4 regions of the Kosakonia oryzendophytica genome follow, and region 1 is predicted to be linked to each of the others. Evidence: predicted binding sites of a transcription regulator. Region 1 holds the regulator's gene; each other region holds the start of a gene.
The links. The regulator CRP, encoded in region 1, controls carbon source genes, mostly activating them, when cyclic AMP is high. The targets are predictions, from matches to a motif close to ATGTGANNNNNNTCACAT.
Positions count from the first base shown of each region.

Region 2: azuC (stress response protein AzuC) is a predicted target of CRP. The motif match lies at 1,245-1,262, and genes of this name have one in related genera.
Region 3: mlc (sugar metabolism global transcriptional regulator Mlc) is a predicted target of CRP. The motif match lies at 1,668-1,685, and genes of this name have one in related genera.
Region 4: O9K67_RS13165 (iron-containing alcohol dehydrogenase) is a predicted target of CRP. The motif match lies at 1,356-1,373, and genes of this name have one in related genera.

Region 1 is NZ_CP115659.1:463,702-467,300, reverse strand. Features, by position in the region: gene O9K67_RS02135 (phosphoribulokinase) at 1-650, shown strand, start outside; gene O9K67_RS02130 (OsmC family protein) at 700-1,104, opposite strand; gene crp (cAMP-activated global transcriptional regulator CRP) at 1,442-2,074, shown strand; gene O9K67_RS02120 (YccS/YhfK family putative transporter) at 2,123-3,599, shown strand, end outside.
Region 2 is NZ_CP115659.1:2,031,520-2,035,118, forward strand. Features, by position in the region: gene yecR (YecR family lipoprotein) at 1-16, opposite strand, end outside; gene O9K67_RS09850 (RpiB/LacA/LacB family sugar-phosphate isomerase) at 277-915, shown strand; gene azuC (stress response protein AzuC) at 1,314-1,397, shown strand; gene O9K67_RS09860 (DUF2766 family protein) at 1,518-1,769, shown strand; gene O9K67_RS09865 (DJ-1 family glyoxalase III) at 1,902-2,459, shown strand; gene O9K67_RS09870 (arabinose ABC transporter substrate-binding protein) at 2,777-3,599, shown strand, end outside.
Region 3 is NZ_CP115659.1:2,766,009-2,769,607, forward strand. Features, by position in the region: gene bioD (dethiobiotin synthase) at 1-233, opposite strand, end outside; gene mlc (sugar metabolism global transcriptional regulator Mlc) at 359-1,579, opposite strand; gene O9K67_RS13395 (LysR family transcriptional regulator) at 1,710-2,606, opposite strand; gene O9K67_RS13400 (MFS transporter) at 2,725-3,599, shown strand, end outside.
Region 4 is NZ_CP115659.1:2,722,338-2,725,936, forward strand. Features, by position in the region: gene O9K67_RS13155 (D-threonate 4-phosphate dehydrogenase) at 1-59, opposite strand, end outside; gene dtnK (D-threonate kinase) at 52-1,299, opposite strand; gene O9K67_RS13165 (iron-containing alcohol dehydrogenase) at 1,474-2,610, shown strand; gene O9K67_RS13170 (dihydrodipicolinate synthase family protein) at 2,682-3,566, shown strand.

The DNA of each region.
Region 1 (3,599 bases):
ATGATTTTGGGCTGCTGGAGCAAACCTTTAGCGAGTATGGTCAGACCGGAAAAGGCCAGGCGCGGAAATATCTCCATACCTACGATGAAGCCGTGCCGTGGAATCAGGTGCCGGGTACGTTTACCCCCTGGCAACCCTTGCCGGAACCCACAGATGTGCTGTTTTACGAAGGGCTGCATGGCGGCGTTGTGACGCCGCAGCATGACGTGTCGCGTTATGTGGACTTGTTGGTTGGCGTGGTGCCGATTGTTAACCTGGAGTGGATCCAAAAGCTGGTGCGCGATACCAGCGAGCGCGGGCATTCTCGCGAAGCGGTGATGGACTCCGTCGTGCGTTCAATGGAAGACTATATCAACTTCATCACCCCGCAATTTTCCCGCACCCATATTAACTTCCAGCGCGTCCCGACCGTCGATACCTCAAACCCGTTTGCGGCAAAAGGCATTCCCTCGCTGGATGAGAGTTTTGTGGTGATCCATTTCCGCAATCTGGAAGGGATAGATTACCCGTGGTTATTAGCGATGCTGCAAGGTTCGTTTATTTCCCATATGGACACGCTGGTGGTGCCGGGCGGCAAGATGGGGCTGGCGATGGAGCTGATTATGACACCACTGGTGCAACGGCTGATGGAAGGGAAAAAGATCAAATAGCAGTGGTCGAATTATGCCCGGTAAGCCTGACGCTACCGGGCATCGTCCGTCAGGCTTCGATGACTTCGTAGGAATGGGTGATGTTCACCGCTTTTTCCAGCATCAACGCTACGGAGCAATACTTCTCCGCCGACAGATCCACCGCCCGGGAAACCGCCGCATCTTTCAGATCGTGGCCGGTGACAATAAAGTGCAGATTGATATGCGTAAACAGACGCGGCGCTTCTTCGCGACGTTCCGACGTCAGTTTCACTTCGCAGTCCGTCACGTTATGACGCCCTTTTTGCAGGATAGAAACCACGTCGATCGCGCTGCATCCGCCTGCGGCCATCAGCACCATTTCCATCGGGCTTGGCGCTTTGTCACCTGAGTTGCCGTCCATCAGGATTTGGTGACCCGATGCGGACTCACCGAGGAACGTTAACCCTTCCACCCATTTCACACGAGCCTGCATTTTGATTTACTCCGGAGTTGCAATTTTCTTTACAGATTACGCGCACATAACAAAAGTCGCAACGGAAGGCGACCTGCGTCATGCTGAAGCGAGACACCAGGAGACATGCGGTAAAAGCTATGCTAAAACAATCTGGATGCTACAGAGATACATTGACATTACGCATGTACGCAAAGGACATCATTGATTAGAGGCCGCAGATAACGCTGACGGTCCACTTCCGAGGATTTTGGAAGCGAAGACACGAAGTCGAATGATAGCGTGTTTAGATTGCAACCCCAGACGCAGGGTGCACATCCTGTGTCTGGAGACAGCTTATAACAGAGGATAATCGCGCATGGTGCTTGGCAAACCGCAAACAGACCCGACTCTCGAATGGTTCTTGTCTCATTGCCACATTCATAAGTACCCGTCGAAGAGCACGCTGATTCACCAGGGTGAAAAAGCGGAAACGTTGTATTACATCGTCAAAGGCTCAGTGGCAGTGCTGATCAAGGATGAGGAAGGGAAAGAGATGATTCTCTCCTACCTGAATCAGGGAGACTTTATCGGTGAACTGGGACTGTTCGAAGAAGGTCAGGAGCGCAGTGCATGGGTACGCGCTAAGACCGCATGTGAAGTGGCCGAAATCTCCTACAAAAAATTCCGTCAGTTGATCCAGGTTAACCCGGACATTCTGATGCGTCTCTCCTCGCAAATGGCGCGCCGCCTGCAGGTCACGTCGGAGAAAGTGGGTAACCTCGCCTTCCTGGACGTAACAGGTCGTATCGCACAAACACTGTTGAACCTGGCGAAACAGCCGGATGCCATGACCCACCCGGACGGCATGCAAATTAAAATTACCCGTCAGGAAATTGGTCAGATCGTCGGTTGCTCCCGTGAAACGGTGGGCCGTATTCTGAAAATGCTGGAAGATCAGAACCTGATCTCCGCCCACGGTAAAACCATCGTGGTTTACGGAACCCGTTAATCCGCAAAACGGCGCGTTGATCATCCGGCGCGCCGTTTTTGTTTCCTCATGTGGCGCAGGCTGATTTATCACCCCGAAATCAACTATGCACTGCGACAAACGCTGGTGTTATGTTTGCCCGTGGCGATTGGGTTAATCGTCGGCCATCTCCAACAGGGCCTGCTGTTTTCTCTGGTTCCTGCCTGCTGCAATATTGCCGGTCTTGATACCCCGCATAAACGCTTCTTTAAACGTCTGATTATTGGCGGTTCGCTGTTTGCCGGATGCAGTCTTGCCGTACAGCTTCTGCTGGCCGAAGCCCTGCCTCTGCCGCTGATTTTTACCGTTCTCACTTTACTGCTCGGTGTGACCGCCGAGATCAGCGCATTGCACGGGCGGCTGCTGCCTGCGTCGCTGATAGCCGCCATCTTCACGCTGAGTCTTGCGGGCAGTATGCCCGTGTGGGAGCCCCTGCTAATTTATGCACTGGGTACACTCTGGTACGGCGCGTTTAACTGGTTCTGGTTCTGGATGTGGCGCGAACAGCCGCTGCGCGAATCACTCAGCCTGCTCTACCGGCAACTGGCTGATTATTGCGAAGCCAAATACAGCTTGTTGACGCAACATGCCGATCCGGAAAAAGCCTTGCCGCCGCTACTCGCACGCCAACAAAAAGCGGTGGATATGATAAGTACGTGCTATCAGCAACTGCATATGCTGGCGGCCAATCAACACAATGATTACAAACGTCTGCTGCGCGTCTTCCAGATGGCGTTGGATTTACAGGAGCATATTTCTGTCAGCCTGCACCAGCCGGAAGAGGTGCAAAAACTGGTGGAACAGACCCATGCTGAACAGGTGATCCGCTGGAATGCACAAACCGTCTCCGCCCGCCTGCGCGTCCTGGCGGATGACATTCTCTATCATCGCTATCCGACACGTTTCACCATGGACAAGCAGGTTGGCGCGCTGGAAAAAATCGCCCGCCAGCATCCGGAAAACCCGGTCGGTCAGTTTTGCGCCTGGCACTTTAGCCGTATCGCCCGTGTGCTGCGAACCCAACGTCCGCTCTATCTGCGCGATTTAATGGCAGAAAAGCAGCGGCGCCTGCCGCTCATTCCGGCGCTCAAAAGTTATTTATCATTGAAATCTGCGGCGTTGCGTAATGCTGCGCGTATCAGCGTGATGCTCAGCATTGCCAGTCTGATGGGGAGCGCACTGCATTTGCCGAAGCCGTACTGGATCATGATGACTATCATGTTTGTGACGCAAAATGGCTATGGTGCAACACGGGTGCGTATTGTGCACCGGGCGGCCGGCACGCTCGCCGGGCTGATGATTGCCGGGATTGCCCTGCACTTTCACGTACCGCTCGGCGTCACGCTGGCGGCCATGTTGCTGATCACCCTGATAAGCTATCTGATCATCCGTAAGAACTACGGCTGGGCGATGGTCGGCTTTACCATTACCGCCGTGTATACCCTGCAACTGCTGACGCTCAACGGCGAGGAGTTTATTGTCGCCAGACTGATCGATACGCTGCTCG
Region 2 (3,599 bases), 1.6 Mb from region 1:
AAGCAATTGTTTTCATGAAATCGCCCTGATTCATTTTGGCATGATCTCATCTTATCGTGTTGATTTGGAGGCAATCGGTGGAATAGCCAGCGGAACTGCCGCTATTCATTGAAACGGTCAGGCGATCCGATTGCGGAGGACTTCTACAGACGGGTAAAACTGTGAGCGGCATTTTGATTTTTAAAACCATTTTTCATTAAATTTGAAAGTATGTTTGCCAGGTAGTAAGGTTTACTCAACCTTTGCTATCTGACGCATGCTTACAGGAGATCAAAAATGAAAATTGCACTGATGATGGAAAACAGCCAGGCGGCGAAGAACGCCATCATTCTCAAAGAGTTGAAAACCGTTGCTGATGAGAAGGACTTCCCGGTATTCAACGTAGGAATGAGTGACGAAAATGACCATCATCTGACCTACATCCATCTGGGGATTATGGCCAGCATTCTGCTTAATTCTAAAGCGGTTGACTTCGTGGTTACCGGTTGCGGCACCGGGCAGGGGGCGCTGATGTCGCTGAATATCCATCCGGGCGTGGTGTGTGGCTACTGTATCGATCCGGCTGATGCCTTCCTGTTCGCGCAGATCAACAATGGTAACGCGTTGGCACTGCCATTCGCTAAAGGCTTTGGTTGGGGGGCCGAACTCAACGTGCGCTTTATCTTTGAAAAAGCGTTCACTGGCCGTAAAGGTGAAGGCTATCCGCCGGAGCGTAAAGAACCGCAGGTGCGTAACGCGGGTATTCTGAATCAGGTTAAGGCCGCTGTGGTAAAAGAGAATTATCTTGATACCTTGCGCGCGATTGACCGTGAACTGGTGAAAACCGCCGTTTCGGGTGAACGCTTCCAGCAGTGCTTCTTTGAAAACTGCCAGAACAAAGAGATCGAAGCGTTCGTTCGCAACGTTCTCGCCTGATGATCAGCAGGCCGCAATGCACCATTGCGGTCTGTTTTACGTCGCTTTTTCCTGCAATACTGCGCTGCGCGCATGTTTTATCAGCCGTAGCGTGTCCACCATCCCGACCCGGCCAATCAGTGCGATACAGACGAACACCCGTCGAAAGCTCCATCCTGCCTTCTGCGAAGGGGCTTTCAGTCATTCATCTTCCTGCTGCCTGCAAAAATATTTGATAATGACAAACAAATTTTTAAAGTGCTAACTGGCTGATTTATGATTCTGTTTTTAACAAAACTGCTGCATCTCTGTTTTTTGAAGCGTGATTTCCATCACATAAGGCTTGATTTATGTGATGGGGGTCATATTATGTACGCATTGAAACGTAACGCCTGCATAACACATCGCCGGAGTAACAAATGAAACTGCGTAAGATTCTGAAGCACATGTTCGAAACCTATTGCAAAACCTTCAAAGACGTCCCGCCAGGCGCGATGTTCTGATGATAAAAAACCTGCTGAGGCAGGTTTTTTTATGCCCGCAATCCGTTACGTTTGCCCGGCAAAACTACTTTTAGCGGGCAATTCCCGGTACTATGAGGCCCTTTATAAAAGGAGCTTCTTATGTCGCAAAATCTCTCTGTTGACCAGGAATTGGTATCGGACGTTGTAGCCTGCCAACTGGTGATCAAACAAATCCTTGACGTCATCGACGTTATCGCGCCGGTTGAAGTGCGTGAAAAAATGTCTAACCAGCTAAAAACGATTGATTTTACCAACAATGCCGCCGCTGCCGACCCGGTTACGCGCCGTGCAATCCAAAAAGCGATTGCTTTGATTGAGCTGAAGTTCACCCCACAAGGCGAAGCCCACTGATTTATCACCCAACAATATCGCCATCCTGGTGGCTGACTGCCTGGGTTGTGACGAAACAAAGATTTTGAAACGCTGTTTTGATCAACAATACCCTCCGTCTGGTTAACTAACCTTCAACGTGAGGAGTCAGAGATGAAAAAAGTGGCGGTGTTGTTGGCGCCCGGTTTTGAAGAAGCGGAAGCGATAATTACCATTGATATCTTACGCCGCCTGAATATTGAGGTGGAAACGTTGGCCTGTGCAGGATCCCGGGCGGTTGTAAGTTATCACGCGATCCCCATGGTCGCAGACAGCACACTCAGTGAACGTATGGACGCGCTTTACGACGCTGTTGTATTGCCAGGTGGTCCGCAGGGCAGTGTGAATCTTGCCGCCAGTAAAGAGGTGGTGCTTTTTGTTGAGCGCCATGATGCGGCAGGCAAACTGATTTGTCCTATCTGCTCTGCAGCTGCCCGCGTGCTGGGTGGCAATGGTTTACTGAAAGGTCGACGCTATGTGTGCTCAGGCGATCTGTATGAAACCGTGGCGGATGGCGTGTACGTCGATGCATCCGTGGTCGAAGACGGCAATCTGATCAGTGGCAAAGGATTAGGGCTGGCTTTCGATTTTGCTTTTACCGTCGCCGCCCGTTTACTGGGTGACGTAACACCGGCGCGAGATCACGCCGATCATATCTACTATAGCTGGTAATGTTCCTGCCCGGATGAGACCTGCATTCGGGCACAAGGATAAGCTGGCTGACCTTATGGATAATTCTGCTTTTACCTTTTCGATTTGTCCGACAATAACCTCCGTTTTTATGTGCAATATCGCTGAATTTATGTACGGAATTACTGTAATTCAGCGGTGTGATGGCGCTCTCCTATGGAGAATCAATTTCCCGCTAAAACTATTTCCAGCAAAGAGGTCCAGGGATTCATGGATTCTAATGCCTTGTTTTATGAACTTTTAAAGATGCCGATTTTTTATTTTCCCTACATAAAAGAAAGCTGAAGCTGGAGTTTACCATGCACAAATTCACTAAAGCGCTGGCGGCCATCGGTCTGGCTGCCGTTATGTCACAATCCGCTATCGCTGAAACAATGAAGCTGGGTTTTCTGGTGAAACAACCGGAAGAACCCTGGTTCCAGACAGAATGGAAATTCGCTGATAAGGCAGGTAAAGATTTAGGCTTTGAAGTGATTAAAATTGCAGTGCCGGACGGCGAAAAAACGCTGAACGCCATCGATAGCCTCGCAGCCAGCGGTGCGAAAGGGTTTGTTATCTGTACGCCGGATCCAAAACTGGGATCGGCCATTGTCGCTAAAGCGCGCGGATACGATATGAAAGTCATCGCTGTCGATGACCAGTTCGTTAATGCCAAAGGCGAACCGATGACCAGCGTTCCGTTGGTGATGATGGCAGCAAGTGAAATTGGCGCCCGCCAGGGTCAGGAACTCTACAAAGAGATGCAAAAACGCGGCTGGAATGTGAAAGATACCGCCGTTATGGCCATTACCGCGAATGAGCTGGATACCGCGCGCCGTCGCACGACCGGTTCTATGGATGCGTTGAAAAAAGCCGGTTTCCCGGAAAAGCAGATCTACCAGGTCCCCACCAAATCTAACGATATCCCGGGCGCATTCGATGCCGGTAACTCCCTGTTAGTTCAACACCCGGAAGTTAAACACTGGCTGGTACTGGGTATGAACGATAACACCGTTCTTGGCGGGGTACGTGCAACTGAAGGGCAGGGCTTTAAAGCAGCTGATGTGATTGGTATCGGTATTAACGGTGTCGATGCGGTGAGCGAACTGTCGAAAGCGCAGGCCACCGGCTTCTTTGGTTCTC
Region 3 (3,599 bases), 2.3 Mb from region 1:
CTTAACGCGATAGGGTTTACCGCCTGGTAAGGTAACTCCAGCGATGAAACGCTTTGCAGCACCAGCGCATCTTTATTGCGCAGCCCTTCCGGCGTCTCTTTACTTCCTTTAGCGACAGGTTTGTAGCCTGCCACTGTTTTGCCACTGGCAGCCAGCGCCTGTAGTAGCGCGCGGGACGCCACTGTCTTGCCGACAGAAGTGTCTGTACCCGTTACAAAGAAACGCTTAAGCATGACGAACCCCACCGTTGTTCAACGAAAATATAAACCAGGAAAATAATTCAGTGGGGAAAGTCTAAGTTAAGTGCACAGGACTCAGCTTGAGGTAGCGCAATTTTTAGGGCAACAGTGCAAAATTGTTACCCCTGCAACAGACGAATCAGCAACGATCCGTTATACATCGCGTCTTTTACCAGCGCCGCACCGGCCATGGTGCCCTGGTTGGTGAACTGGGTGCTCTCAACGCTGATGTGTTTACTGTAAGCCGGCAGCGCCTGTTGGCGAATGCAATCGGTAATGGCGGGAAAGAGGATATCTGCGGCTTTGCTGAGTGGCGAACCAATCAATATTTTTTGCGGATTGAACAAATTCACCATGATGGCAAGGATACGACCAATATTGGCGCCAACACCGTTGATAATGTCTTTTGCCAGCAGATCCCCCTGCTGTGCGGCCTGACACAGCCACTCTACCGTTAGCGGTTTTTGATGCAGCATCGAACTCATTGACTGGCTCATTCGCCGCTGCGCCAGTTCCAGCACGCTTTCTACGCTGGCGATGGTTTCGAGACAACCGTGGTTGCCGCAATAGCAGCGTTTACCGTAGGGATCGACCTGGGTATGGCCGATTTCCACCAGACTGCTGCTCCCGGCATGCAGTAAGCGCCCGTCGGTGATCACCCCGGCGCCCACGTTATGATCGATCACCACCTGAATCACATCCCGCGCGCCGCGCGATGCACCAAACAGCGCTTCCGCCATTGTCCACGCGCTGATGTCATGCTGCACATACACTGGCACACCAGTGTGATTCTCCAGCACTTCGCCCAACGGCATATCTTTGACATCGTCATAAAACGGCATGCGGTGAACGATGCCATTTTCCGTATCAATAATGCCCGGCAGCGTAATGGCGATAGCAGTCAAACGCTCCAGCTTGTTCTGATGGCGGGTAAAGAAACGATCAATATGCGACGTGACGCGTTCCAGTAACGGTAACGGATCAACAAGCGGCAGTTCGAGGCGATCTTCCACGACCAGTTTGCTGCTGAGATCGCGCAAGGAGAGGAAGATTTCGCCCCGGCTGATGCGCAGTGAAAGATAGTGCCAGGCTTCGGTTTCCACCGTCAGCCCCACAGCCGGACGCCCCCGGCTGCCGGGTTCCTGAATTTCCGTTTCCTGCACCAGGTGCGCTTCGAGCATTTCACGGACGATTTTGGTGATACTCGCGGGCGCAAGTTGCGCCAGTCGGGAAAGGTCGATGCGCGACACCGGGCCAAGCTGATCAATCAGGCGATACACTGCCCCTGCATTGGTCTGCTTAATTTGATCAATATGCCCAGGCTGACTATCAGCAACCACCTCTGACTCCCTTATTTTCGCGCTTCGAAATAAACTTTTGAGCTATGGTGAAGCACTTCACGGGTCGTCGTCAAATTTTTACCCCGGCTTGTGATTTACAGCACATTTTGCAAGGACTTATGTGCAAAAATCATCCGCCCGCCGCGGCAAGCAGATGCTGTTTAAAACGCGCCGCCGCCGTTCCCTGTTCATGGTGTTTTGACCATACCAGCCACATTTCCGACACCGCATCCGGTTCGGTAATCGGTACCCAACGCATTTCACGCAATTCTACACGCCGGAAAGAGGCAGGCAGAATCGACACCCCCATGCCGGCCGCCACCAGACCAATAATGGTCATGGCTTCGCCGACCTCCTGCGCAATCGTCGGCGTCAGGTGGTAACGGCGCATCAGCCCAAGAATATCGTCATACAAGCCAGTGCCCACATGCGGATCGAAAAAGACAAACGGTTCCTGCGCCAGTTCCACCAGCGATACCGCCTCACGCGCGGCTAAGGGGTGGTTGCGGTGGATCATAGCCAGCAGCGGTTCACGCAAGATCACCTGCCATGCCAGCGTTTCCGGCAGTTGCGTATTACGCATTAACCCCAAATCCAGGCCCCCTTCGTTTAACGGTGCTATCTGTTCACGGGTGTTTATTTCCCGCGTTTGCAAATGTACATCCGGGTAGCGTTGACGAAACGATGACAGCGTGTCGGAGACAGCTTTGATAAAGGGTGCCGATGAGGTAAAACCGATGCGTAACTCACCGGTTTCCCCTTGATGCAAACGCGCCGCGCGAGCCGCGGCGTCATCCACCTGACTTAAGATTTGCCGGCTATCGGCCAGAAACTGTTTGCCCGCAGGCGTCAGCGATACGCTGCGGTTGGTGCGTGCCAGCAGACGCGCGCCGATTTGCTGCTCCAGAATCTGGATCTGCTGGCTCAGCGGCGGTTGCGAGATATTCAACCGCGCGGCGGCATGACCGAAATGCAACTCTTCGGCAACGGCAATAAAGTAGCGTAGATGGCGAAGCTCGATATTCATATTTAATAAGTCTTATTTGAGATTATTAATATATTAGACAGAATATTACACATTTCATACCCTTATGACGTGGTAAGCCCGTCACCAAAATCACGGGATGAAAAGCTAAGGATCTCGAGTGAGTCGTACAACTACCGTTGACACCGCGCCGGCAAGCGTCGTTAACGAAAAACCTGTTTCTGTGCCGGGACAGTTTATTAAACGTGGTACCCCCCAATTTATGCGCGTGACGCTGGCGCTCTTCTCCGCCGGGTTAGCGACATTTGCTCTGCTCTATTGCGTACAGCCGATTTTACCGGTGCTCTCCCATGAATTCGGCGTCTCGCCCGCCAGCAGCAGTATCTCCCTTTCTATCTCGACCGCGATGCTGGCAATTGGCCTGCTGTTTACTGGCCCGCTGTCGGACGCGATTGGTCGCAAAAAAGTGATGGTGACCGCACTGTTACTCGCCTCCTGCTGTACGTTACTGTCGACCATGATGACCAGCTGGCACGGCATTCTGGTGATGCGTGCGCTGCTGGGTCTGTCATTAAGCGGCGTGGCGGCGGTCGGCATGACCTATTTAAGTGAAGAGATCCACCCCAGTTTTGTCGCCTTCTCCATGGGGTTGTATATCAGCGGCAACTCCATCGGCGGGATGAGCGGACGCCTGATCAGCGGGGTATTTACCGACTTTTTTAACTGGCGTATCGCGCTGGCGGCCATTGGTTGCTTTGCGCTGGCCTCGGCGCTGATGTTCTGGAAAATTTTGCCGGAATCGCGCCATTTTCGCCCGTCATCGCTGCGCCCGAAAACGCTGTTTATCAATTTCCGCCTGCACTGGCGCGATAAAGGCCTGCCGCTGCTGTTTCTGGAAGGCTTCCTGTTGATGGGCTCGTTCGTCACGCTGTTTAACTACATTGGCTACCGGCTGATGCAATCCCCGTGGACGCTGAGCCAGGCGGTGGTGGGGCTGTTGTCCGTGGCCTACTTAACGGGGACCTGGAGTTCGCC
Region 4 (3,599 bases), 2.3 Mb from region 1:
ATGATCTCCGGGCCAATACCCGCCGGGTCGCCCATCGTTACAGCAATGATATTAGTCACTCGATTTCTCCTCGATAAAATGCAAAACCTTAAGCAAGGTAGTTTCGTCACCAAAGCCACCTGCTTTGGTCATCACCGGTCGTTGCCACAGACAACCTGAAAAGTATCCCCACGGTACGCAGCCTGCCGCCCGTCCGCGGATGCTAAAACCTTTCGCCCCCAGCGCATGGGCCGCAGCAACCGCCACATCGCCACCGGAAAGATAGAGCGCGTCCGGTTGCGCTTCGCGCAACACATCCCGTGTCAACGCACCTAAAAACGCGCAAATACGCTCACCCAGTTCACTGCGGCTTACGCCCTGCTGTTCACACAGTGCGGCAATTTGGTGACGCGCCTGCGTATCCGGGCAGGTGTGCACCAGACAGTGACGGCCACTGACCAGGATGCGGACAATACGTTGTCGGTACTCTGCTGCAGCCGGGGTGAACAAGGTGTTGATATCAATAAACACCTGCTCGGTGCGGGGATGTTTTGCCGCCCACGCCAGCTGCTGTTGAGCGATTTCGCTCATCGACCCCACCACCGCCAGTACCGTGCGCGGAACACACGGGTTCAGCCGACGTGCCAGCGCATCGCACAGCCCTGCGGAACCCACCAGCAGCGGGCGCGACGTCGCCGATTCAGCCCCGGCAACAATCTCATCCAGTTCGGCATCGCTTTGTGCATCCACCACCAGTAGCAGGGGCGCACTCGCTGATGCGGTCGCCAGCGCCGCTGCCACATCAGCGGCATGCAGGTAACGGATTTCCGCGCGGCTGTGCGCCGCCAGCAAGGTACCGATGTCGGCGCTGGTCACTGGCGTCTTTGGATCGCTGGCGAACTCGGTGTCTGTCAGTAATTGCCCGTGAACAAAGCACTGCCCGTTGCGGGTGATGCGCCCCGCGGTCGGAAAAGCCGGCGCGATAATCGCTGCGGGAGCCTTGCAGACCTGCAACATGGCGGCGACTTCCGCCCCCACGTTGCCGCGTAGCGTGGAGTCGATCTTCTTAACCAGCCACTGCGGCGCGCCGTGCGCGACAATCTTTTGCGTCAGCGCAGTAACCCGCTGTGCGGCATCGCTGGCGGTCAACGCCCGGCTATCGCTGTTATAAATGCGGGCCTGCGCTGTGCTGACGTAGTTCGCGCTTAACGCCACATCCACCGTCATTCCGCACTGCGCCAGGCTGACACCCGCGTCATTCGCGCCGGTAAAGTCATCAGCGAGGATGGCTATCTGTTTATCCGAGGTTGGATCGTTCATCCCTTCTCCGGGTCATTATGGACTGGATATGATTATATTCAATCATGATTGATTATATGTGAGCAAGATCAACTTATTCAGTTTGCGAATAAATTATAAATTTAGGCCATGTAGTGACGGTGATTGACAAGTAATGATTGAACTCAATCACCATAACAGAGACAGGAGAAGGTTGTGGTAACGATTAATAGCACCCTGATAAGTGGCGCAGGCGCGATCCCGGCGATAGCGCCGTTACTTGCAGGTAAAGAGAAAATCTTACTGGTCAGCGACGGCAACATTATAAAGCTTACGCCGACACAGCAGATCCGCGCCCTGCTGACGGCCAACGGTGCAGCTCTGCAACTGATTGATAATGTGCCGCCCGAACCGAGCCATCATGACGTTGCCAACATCCTGCAAGGGCTGGGCGATAGCACATTTGATCTGGTGGTCGGTATTGGCGGTGGCAGCGTGCTGGATGTCGCCAAGCTGTTATCCGTTCTCTGCCATCCCGCCTCCCCGGGCTTGTCTGCGCTGCTGAAAGGCGACAAACCCACGGCGCGCGTGACGTCGCTGTTGATCCCTGCCACCGCCGGTACTGGCTCGGAAGCCACGCCTAACGCGATTCTGGCGATCCCGGAGCAGGACATCAAAATCGGCATTATCTCCCCGGTGATGTTACCGGATTACGTCGCCTTACTGCCGGAACTGACCACCAGCATGCCTGCGCATATCGCCTCGTCGACCGGCATCGATGCGCTGTGCCATCTGATTGAGTGCTTCACCGCCACCATTGCCAACCCGGTCAGCGATAACGTGGCGCTGATGGGCCTGCGCAAACTGCTGCGCAATATCGAAACCGCCGTCAATGAACCGCACAATCTGATTGCCCGGCTGGAGATGCTGTGGGCCTCATATTACGGCGGCGCGGCCATCGCTCATGCCGGTACACATCTGGTACACGCACTCTCTTACCCGCTTGGCGGCAAATACCATCTGCCGCACGGTGTGGCGAACGCTATTTTGCTGGCACCGTGCATGAAAGTGGTGCGTCCACACGCGGTAGAGAAATTTGCCCTGGTCTGGGATCTGGTTCCCGGCGCCGACACCACGCTGAGCAACGAACAGAAATCGCTGGCGCTGGTGGAGTGGTTCGCTGCGCTGGTTAAGCGCTTGAATCTGCCGGACAACCTCGAAGCACTCGGTGTCCCCCGTGAAGATATCCCGGTGCTGAGCGACGCCGCGCTGAATGTTAAGCGTCTGATGAACAACGCCCCCTGCACCCTGGATCACGCACAGGTGCAGGCCATCTATCAGACATTGTTTTAACTGTTTTTAACCGTCTGTCGGCCCGGTAAGCGCTGCGCCACCGGGAATAAACAGCGAATCAGGGATACGTTATGAACAAGCACATTAGCGGCGTGTTGACCGCCATTGTCACACCTTTCGACGCCAACGGGGACGTTAACCCGCACGCGCTCAGACAACAAATCAACCGCCAGCTTGAGGCCGGTAATGGCATTTTTTGCGGTGGCACCAACGGGGAATTTTTCGTGCTGAACGAGCAGGAAAAGGTCGCGGTTACCGCCACTTGCGTTGATGAAGTAGCCGGACGTTCGCCGGTGGTGGCGCACATCGGCGAAATCTCCACCCGTGAAACCCTTCGTCTGGGGCGGCAAATCGAGAAACTGGGTGTGGATGCGGTATCGGTCATCACGCCCTATTTCGTGCCACTGAAACAAGATGAGCTGATTAACCACTACACCGCCATCGCCGACGCATTAAACGTGCCGGTATTTCTCTACAACATTCCGGCACGTACCGGCAACACACTCGAACCCCAGACCGTTCGTGCGCTGGCGGAACATCCGAACATTATCGGTATCAAGGACAGCGCCGGAAGCTATGAAAGCCTCAGCGGTTTCCTGAATGCAGTGAAAGATATCGAAGGTTTCGATGTTCTGAACGGCCCGGACTCGTTAATCCATCAGGGATTTGTAGACGGCTGCTCTGCCTGCATTTCCGGGCTGGCAAACGTTGCACCGCAGGCCATTAACACCATCTGGTCACGTTTCCAGGCGGGCGACATTGCAGGTTCACGCAGTGCGCAAGAGAGCGTCACCGGGTTACGTACCGATCTGTATAACGTGGCCTTCTCGCCGGCCGCCGTAAAAAAAGCATTGCAAATCATGGGTTATGACGTTGGTGAAAGTCGTTACGCTGTCACGTTTAACCCACAGCAACTTCAACAGATCCGCCAGATAGTGACGCAGTACCTTCACTAACGGCGGTGTCATTCGTCATAAGAAAACCGGGCG